DNA from 2 places in the Massilistercora timonensis genome. Region 2 is predicted to be linked to the other one. Evidence: predicted binding sites of a transcription regulator. Region 2 holds the regulator's gene; the other holds the start of a gene.
What was found. Region 2 encodes HrcA, which represses chaperone genes, less so after heat shock. Its sites were predicted from a motif close to TGTTAGCACTCNNNNNNNNNGAGTGCTAACA; they were not measured.
Positions count from the first base shown of each region.

Region 1: ACML7B_RS04250 (co-chaperone GroES) is a predicted target of HrcA. The motif match lies at 2,741-2,771, and genes of this name have one in related genera.

Region 1 covers NZ_DBGCJQ010000050.1:3,384-7,808, reverse strand. The annotation lists gene guaB (IMP dehydrogenase) at 1-85, opposite strand, end outside; gene ACML7B_RS04260 (DUF6106 family protein) at 164-655, opposite strand; gene groL (chaperonin GroEL) at 765-2,387, opposite strand; gene ACML7B_RS04250 (co-chaperone GroES) at 2,423-2,707, opposite strand; gene ACML7B_RS04245 (hypothetical protein) at 2,809-3,108, opposite strand; gene codY (GTP-sensing pleiotropic transcriptional regulator CodY) at 3,173-3,955, opposite strand; gene topA (type I DNA topoisomerase) at 4,023-4,425, opposite strand, start outside.
Region 2 covers NZ_DBGCJQ010000070.1:17,710-22,134, reverse strand. The annotation lists gene dnaK (molecular chaperone DnaK) at 1-1,054, opposite strand, end outside; gene grpE (nucleotide exchange factor GrpE) at 1,087-1,764, opposite strand; gene hrcA (heat-inducible transcriptional repressor HrcA) at 1,782-2,825, opposite strand; gene ACML7B_RS06395 (hypothetical protein) at 3,070-3,363, opposite strand; gene ACML7B_RS06390 (Crp/Fnr family transcriptional regulator) at 3,429-4,055, opposite strand; gene ACML7B_RS06385 (ATP-binding protein) at 4,177-4,425, shown strand, end outside.

The DNA of each region.
Region 1 (4,425 bases), on a different contig from region 2:
CTACCTGATTGGGAATCACTTCTGAAAAAGCCGGAACCAGCAGCACGTCGTCAAATGTAATTCCCTCTCCGATTATCTTTCCCATGTTATATCTTCCTCCCTTTCTTTCGTACCATTTAAATGCTATAATAACGAATTTCCCCGGTCCCTGTCAACCATTTCTTTACTGCCGCACCACTTTTCTGGGAGCCAGGAGGAAGAAACCTTCCACAATGGTGTCATTGGGTTCAAAAATAATCTTTTTCTGCTGCCCGTGTTCCGTTACCACCAGAGCATAGAGCCTGCCTCTGCCTGTGCCGGAACTGTAGTCCAAAGCCTTGGCCCGCTGATACTGGCGAAGCTCGATGGCATCAATGGGGGCCAGCACTTCCAGATCATTCACATTCATGGAGAAAACCCGTTTCCTCTTTGCCTTATGCATGATCTTGTCGATGTCCAGATCTCCGTTCACATAGAGGTATTCATACTCTACATCCAGCCGCCGGATCAGGATCACCGTCGCCGCGATCACAGCCACGGGGATGATGATCCCCAGGGGGAATAAAAATACGATCAGCACGGACACAATGGACAAGGAGACCAGAAGCGCCTTCAAAAAGACATCCTTCATGGTAGTCTGCTTTTTGATCAGTTGTTCTGTATAATAGTCACTCATGTTCTTTCCTCCAAAACAGAATATCAATTTTATCTATTGTATCATATTCTGACACAAAAAGAAAACTCCCCCTGAGGGGAGTTTTCAAAATTTTCACTTTTGCCCGGAATTACATCATTCCCATTCCAGCGCCGCCTGCAGGCATTGCCGGCGTCTCTTCCTTAATGTTAGCCACAACAGACTCGGTGGTCAACAGTGTGGAAGCTACGCTTGTCGCGTTCTGCAGCGCGCTTCTTGTAACCTTGGCAGGATCCAGGATTCCCTGTTTTACCATATCCACATACTCTTCTGTCAGCGCGTCAAATCCTACGCCCGGATTGGACTCCGCCACTTTGTTGATGATGACTGCTCCTTCCAGTCCTGCGTTGGCCGCAATGTGATAAAGAGGAGCTTCCAGGGCCTTCAGCACTACCTTGGCTCCTGTCTTCTCGTCGCCTTCCATGCCGTCCGCCAGCTTCGCAACTTCCTTGGCTGCGTGGATATAAGCAGAACCGCCTCCTGCGATGATCCCTTCCTCAACCGCCGCTCTGGTAGCTGCCAGGGCGTCTTCCATACGAAGCTTCGCTTCCTTCATCTCTGTCTCAGTAGCCGCTCCCACACGGATCACTGCTACTCCGCCTGCCAGTTTAGCCAGACGCTCCTGCAGTTTCTCACGATCGAAATCAGAGGTGGTCTCCTCGATCTGTGCCTTGATCTGGGCGATCCGGTCAGAAATGGCTTTCTTATCGCCAAGTCCGTCTACGATCACGGTGTTCTCTTTCTGAACCTTTACAGATTTGGCACGGCCAAGCTGCTCCATGGTAGTCTCTTTAAGATCCATGCCCAGCTCGTCGGAGATCACCTGTCCGCCGGTCAGGGTTGCGATATCTTTGAGCATCTCTTTTCTTCTGTCGCCGTATCCCGGAGCCTTTACCGCAACTACGTTGAAGGTTCCCCGCAGCTTGTTGACGATCAGGGTGGTCAGCGCCTCGCCCTCGATATCCTCAGCGATGATAAGAAGTCTTGCTCCGGACTGTACGATCTGCTCCAGCAGCGGAAGGATATCCTGGATGTTAGAGATCTTCTTGTCTGTGATCAGGATATAAGGATCTTCCAGGTTAGCTTCCATCTTATCCATATCGGTAGCCATATATGCGGATACATATCCACGGTCAAACTGCATACCTTCTACCAGGTCCAGTTCTGTCTTCATGGTCTTGGACTCCTCGATGGTGATCACGCCGTCGTTGGAAACCTTCTCCATAGCGTCCGCCACCATCTGGCCTACTTCTTCATCCCCTGCAGAGATGGCCGCAACTCTTGCGATCTGCTCCTTGCCGGTCACCTTGCTGGACATTTTTGCAATGGCCTCCACCGCAGTATCCGTAGCTTTCTTCATACCTTTACGAAGGATGATGGGGTTGGCCCCTGCCGCCAGGTTCTTGATCCCCTCATGGACCATCGCCTGCGCCAGAACGGTAGCTGTGGTGGTTCCGTCTCCGGCCACATCGTTGGTCTTGGAAGCAACTTCTTTGATCAGCTGCGCGCCCATGTTCTCAAATGGATCTTCCAGTTCGATCTCTTTGGCGATGGTCACGCCGTCGTTGGTGATCAGCGGAGCGCCAAAGGACTTATCCAGGACAACGTTGCGTCCCTTTGGTCCGAGAGTCACTCTTACGGTATCTGCCAGTTTATTAACGCCTACTTCCAGCGCTGCTCTTGAGTCAGCGCCATATTTGATTTCCTTTGCCATAGCTGCATGCCTCCTAATCAATTAATATGGTCTTCTTATTCAACGATTGCCAGGATGTCGTCCTGTTTTACGATAATGTATTCTTCGTCCTCGATCTCCACGGTGGTTCCGGCATATTTGGAATAGATCACCGTCTGACCTACGGACACGTTCATCTTCACTTCTTTTCCGTCTACAGTTCCTCCGGGTCCTACGGCCAGCACTTCCGCCTGCTGCGGTTTCTCTTTGGACTGTCCCGGGATCACGATCCCTGATTTGGTTGTCTCCTCAGCCACCAGCTGCTTCAATACGACTCTGTCGCCCAATGGTACTAATTTCATAATTTATGCCTCCTTAAACATCTATCTCAGGGTTGTTAGCACTCATAAAAAGAGAGTGCTAAAAGACTCTAGATATAAAATAGCACTCTCCGTTTGGTTTGTCAACAATTTTTATAAAATCCATTCTGAATATGAAATACGATCACACGGCCCAGCTTGTTCCAGTACCGCTCCCGTATCTGTCCCTGGCAGCTTACACTCTCTTCCTCCTGCTCCAGACTGCAAGTGTAAAGCGCGTCCAGAGAAAATACCGGCAGCTCTGTCTTGCCGGTGAGAAGCCAGATGGTCTCTTTCTCCGGGTCGCAGTTGATCACCTTGCAGATGTGGATCGTCTCGTCAAAGAAGCCGTCCTTTAAGATCACCCGCTCCATCTTCAGTTTCGCGGGGCACTCCTCGTACATATGCCTTCTCGCTCCTTTCCCTTACTCATAAGGAAGGGTATCAGTCGCCCGATACCCTTTCTCCTTAGTTGTTTCTTTCTTTCTTGATCCGCTCCAGCTCTGTGAACACGTAATCATTTACTACCTTGATGTAAGTTCCCTTCATACCAGAAGAGCGGGACTCGATCACGCCTGCGCTCTCGAATTTCCGCAGGGCGTTTACGATCACCGAGCGGGTGATGCCTACCCGGTCCGCGATCTTGCTGGCCACCAGGATCCCTTCCGTGCCGTCCAGCTCATCGAAAATATGGATGATGGCCTCCAGTTCCGAATAAGACAGTGTGCTGATGGCTGACTGGACGATGTGCTCTTTGCGGGTCTCCTCTGCGCTCTCCTCATTGACGGACCGGAGCATTTCCAGCCCTACCACCGTGGTCCCGTACTCACTTAAGATGATGTCGTCGATCTCATACATCTCCCCCAGTTTATAGATGAACAGGGTTCCCAGCCGTTCCCCCGCGATCTCGATGGGAGTGATGATGGCCTGGTAGCCTTTCACTGCAGCTTCCGAAAAGCCCAGGGTCTCAAGATTCACATTTTCTTTTGTGGAAAGAATGCTCAGGAGCCGTTCGTTCAACATCTCATCAATGTGTTTCCCCACATCCTTTTCGATCAGTTCCTCGATATAAGGAACATCACTGCATTTGCTCACTCCGAGAACCTTTCCTTTTTTGCTTACCACAAAAACATTTGAGTTCAATATTTCCGTCAGGACCGCATAGATGTCATTAAACACTACCTTACTCGAATTATTGTTATGCAGTAATTTGTTGATTTTTCTGGTTTTATCCAATAATTGTACGCTCATTTGCACTCCTCCATCCTTTGAATGTGATTTTAGCATATATTTCAAAAACATTCAACGAATTTTTCGGTTATTTTTCCTCTTTTTCAGAATTTTCTTTATTTTCTACAAAACCGCACTGATCGTTGCTGCAACGCAGCTTATTTCCCTTTTCTACCATGTAGGAGCCGCACCTTGGACAACTCTTCCCGGAAGGCTTCTGCCAGGACATGAACTCGCACTCCGGATTGTTCTCGCAGCCATAGTACTTCCTGCCTTTCTTGGTCTTACGGAGCACCACCTCTTTTCCGCACAGCGGGCATTTGACCCCGATCTTCTCCAGATAGGGCTTGGTATTGCGGCATTCCGGGAATCCCGGGCAGGCCAGGAATTTCCCGTGAGGTCCGTACTTGATCACCATGTTGCGGCCGCACTGGTCGCAGATCACATCGGTCACCTCGTCCTCGATCTTTACTTCCTTAAGCTCCTCCTGG
Region 2 (4,425 bases):
TGCCGCCCTGTACAGAAGCTCCCAGAGCAACACACTCATCCGGGTTCAGAGACTTGCTGGGCTCTTTGCCGGTCAGACGTTTTACTTCCTCCTGAACCGCCGGGATACGGGTAGATCCGCCTACCAGAAGTACCTGGCCAAGCTCGGAAGCTGTGATCCCTGCGTCGGAAAGCGCGCGGGTCACCGGCTCAGAAGTCTTCTCTACCAGATCGTGGGTCAGTTCATCAAATTTCGCTCTCGTCAGGTTCATGTCGAAATGCTTCGGTCCTTCTGACGTAGCAGTGATAAATGGAAGGTTGATGTTGGTGGTGGTTGCGGAAGACAACTCTTTCTTTGCCTTCTCCGCAGCTTCCTTCAGTCTCTGAAGGGCCATCTTGTCGGTGGACAGGTCCACTCCTTCCTGTTTCTTGAATTCAGCGATCATGTAATCGGTGATCTTCTGGTCGAAGTCATCGCCGCCCAGACGGTTGTTTCCGGCTGTGGACAGAACCTCGATAACGCCGTCGCCGATCTCGATGATAGACACATCAAAAGTACCGCCGCCCAGGTCGTAAACCATGATCTTCTGTTCTTTCTCATTGTCCAGGCCATAAGCCAGGGCCGCCGCTGTAGGCTCGTTGATGATACGTTTTACATCCAGGCCCGCGATCTTGCCGGCGTCCTTGGTCGCCTGACGCTGCGCGTCGTTGAAGTAGGCAGGAACGGTGATAACCGCCTCTGTCACTTTCTCTCCCAGATAGCCTTCCGCATCCGCTTTCAGCTTCTGAAGGATCATCGCGGAAATCTCCTGTGGAGAATATTTCTTTCCGTCGATGGTAACTCTGTAATCGGAACCCATCTCTCTCTTAATAGAAGAAATGGTCCTCTCCGCGTTGGTGACTGCCTGACGTTTCGCAGGCTCTCCTACCAGACGCTCTCCTGTTTTTGTAAATGCAACTACAGACGGTGTAGTCCTGGCGCCTTCGGTATTGGCGATAACGGTAGGCTGTCCGCCTTCCATTACGGCTACACAGCTGTTTGTTGTTCCCAAGTCAATTCCAATGATCTTGCCCATAATGCTCTTCCTCCTAATTTATGATTTCAATCTTAGTTTGCTACCTTTACCATGCTGTGTCTCACCACAGAATCATGGTACATATAACCTTTCTGGAACTCTTCTGCGATAATGTTCTCGCCAAGCTCCTCATCCTCCACATGCATCACTGCGTTGTGGAAATCCGGATTAAACTCCTTGCCCACCGCTTCGATGGGTTTGACTCCAATCCCGTCCAGTGTTGTCATTAACTGCTTATACACCTTCTCCATTCCCTGTACAAAGGGATCTTCTTTTTTCTCTTCCGTCACCGCCCCCAGACCTCTCTCGAAGTTGTCGACGATGGGGAGGATCTTATCTATGATATCTTTCGCGCCTATCTCGTACATCTGGGATTTCTCCTTCTCTGTACGCTTGCGGAAGTTATCAAACTCAGCCATCTGGCGGGTAAGCTTATCCGTCAGTTCTTCGATCTTCTCATCCTTCTTGTCTTTCTTGTTCTTCTTGCCAAACAGTTTCTTACCGGATGAGTCTTCGCTTTCTTCTTTTCCTTCCGTCCCCTCAGAGGTTTCTTCTTTGGAATCCTCTTCTTTGGAAACGTTTTCTTCCTTTTCTGTTGCTTCCCCGGCGGCGTCGGCTTTGGCTTCCTCTGCCTCCTGGGCTTTGGCCTTCGCCTCCTCCACAGCTTCCTTCACCATTTCTTCCTGGCTTTTCTCCTGCTTATTTTCCAAGGGTCATTCCACCTTTCCTATTCTTTCTTGTGAAACATCTGATCCAGCTCATTTTGCAGGCGCTTCATGGACCGCAGCACATGCTCGTAATCCATTCGCTTGGGTCCGATGATACCTATGGTTCCCTTCATCCCCTCGCCCAATTCATAAGTGGCGGTGACCACACTGCAGTCCTTCATGGTCTGTACCGGCGTCTCATCGCCGATGTAGACCTGGATCCCTGTGTTGTCCTCCCGGGACAGGGTCTGGGTCACAAGTTCCGTCAGCTGCTGCTTCTCCTCGAAGGCGCTGATGATCTCCTGCGCGCTCTGCTTGTCGCTGAGCTCCGGATATTTGAAAATGTTGGTGGCGCCGCTGGTGTAGATCTGCATATCCTCATCGATCTGAATGGCGTCCGCCACGGCGTCCAGCACATTTCCGATCACCTCGCTGTGGATCCCGGCCTGCTCTTTCAGCCTGGCGATCAGCCCCAGGTTGATCTCCTCGATGGCCATCCCGTTCAGCGTGGTGTTCAAAAGCATGTTCAGTTTCAGCAGATTCTCATTGCTGATCGGCTCCTCGATGGGGATGATCTTGTTCTTGATCACATTGCCTCCCAGCACGATCACTGCGATCACCTGTTCCGGATCTACCATGGAAAGCTGAATGAACTTCAGCTTGTTGGCGCTGTTCATGGGGGTGGAGACCATGGTGGCATAGTTGGTGCTGCTGGCAAGAACCTTTGCCGCCTGCTTCAGGAGCTGTTCCATCTTGTCTGCCTTATCCAGCATCTGCTCCTGCAGCTCATTGAGCTCCTGCTCCTTCTGCTCCATCAACATATCTACATATAATCGGTAGCCCTTATCCGAAGGAATCCGTCCCGCCGATGTGTGGGGCTGGATGATGTAGCCCATCTCTTCCAGGTCCGCCATCTCATTGCGGATCGTAGCGGAACTTAAATTCATATCCGTATATTTGGAAATGGTCCGGGAACCTACCGGCTCGCCTGTCTCCAGGTAAGTCTGGATGATCGCGTGAAGAATCTTAAGCTTCCGTTCACTCAGGCCCTGTTCTGCTACCATCACGGCTTCCTCCTCTCAGGTTTTTGGTCTGTTAGCACTCATTACTTTCGAGTGCTAATTCCTTCCGACTATTAATTTAGCACTCCCCTTTTTGTTTGTCAACAGTATTTCTAGAAAATTTTTCAATTTAGGACGTAGCCTTTTTACATTTTACTACGTCCTAAATTGACTTTTGCCCTGTACCTAAATGCAAAATGCCCTGTACCCAAATGCATGGGTACAGGGCATCGCATTCCCAAATGGATTAGCTTAACTCTACTTTTTCTGCCTCTTCCGGCTTGAAGTCGTTCTCCAGGTCATAGATGTTATGGCCGGTGGACTCGCTTAAAACTCTTCCTTCCAGGGAATAGCAGCGGATGAAGCGCTTGCCGTCTACGCTGGACCAGTGCTCCACATCCCAGCTCATGTAACCGTCCTCGTCGCTTTTCTTCTCCTTCAGGTACAGGTCCACCTGGCGGCCGTCCTTCATCAGCTGGATCAGGCCCTTGGTGCCGTCTACTTCTACCTCGGTTTTGTTTACAGAATCATAGATCTTCATGATAGTTCCCTCCTGGTATTCTTTCTATACTCTAGTCCTCATTATACCCTCTGGCCGGCGAAAACTCAAGACAGCAGCCGGAACTCATTTTTCCAGAGATCAATCTTCCCTTCCCGCTTCAGTTTCCCAAGCTCCGCCGACATGGCGCTGCGGTCCACGCACAGGTAATCTGCCAGCTCCTGCCGGTCAAAGGGGATGGAGAAATCCTTCTTTCCCGCCTTCTTTGCCTGATCTGCCAGGTAGGCCAGCAGCTTCTCCCGGGTGGTCCGCCGGGAAATGTGTTTGATTTTTTCATTGAGCGCCACATTCTTTCTGGCCAGTAGATACACCAGATTGCGGATCATCTGCTGATGGGCCGGGCAGCTGTTGGGACAGACCTGCATCAGCTTCTCCATCTGGATCCTCAGAACGCGGCTTTTCTTCGCCGCCACCACGCTGACTGGACTCTTTTGGATCCCCGCGCAGGCAAATGCAGCTCCATAGAGCTCGCCCTCGCCCACCTGCTCCAGGATCCCCCGGTTGCCCCATATATCCTCCTCGACTACCTGGAGACTTCCTTCCAATACAATGCCCAGGTGGTCCGCCGGCTCTTCTTCCCCAAGAAGGATCTGCCCCTTCTCCCACACGGTTTCCCTGCCGTCCATGCAGGCCAGAAGCTTTTTCCTCTCTTCTTCCCCGATCTGATGAAACAAAAAGCAATTCTCCCACGGATTTTTCATTTTTCTCCTTTTTGTTGGAAATCCAACATCCTTTTTCTTTTCATTGTAGTATTCTTTCCCCAGAAAGTCAAAAACACAGAAGGAGGAATCTCATATGATCCGAAAAATCATCCATATAGACCAGGAGAAATGTAACGGCTGCGGCGCCTGCGCCAACGCCTGCCACGAAGGCGCCATCCAGATGGTGGACGGCAAGGCCGCTCTCATCCGGGACGACTACTGCGACGGCCTGGGCGACTGCCTTCCCGCCTGCCCCACCGGCGCCATCACCTTTGAAGACCGGGAGGCGGCAGCCTACGATTATGAAGCCGTGCAGAAACATCTGGCCGCACAGGGCAAAGTA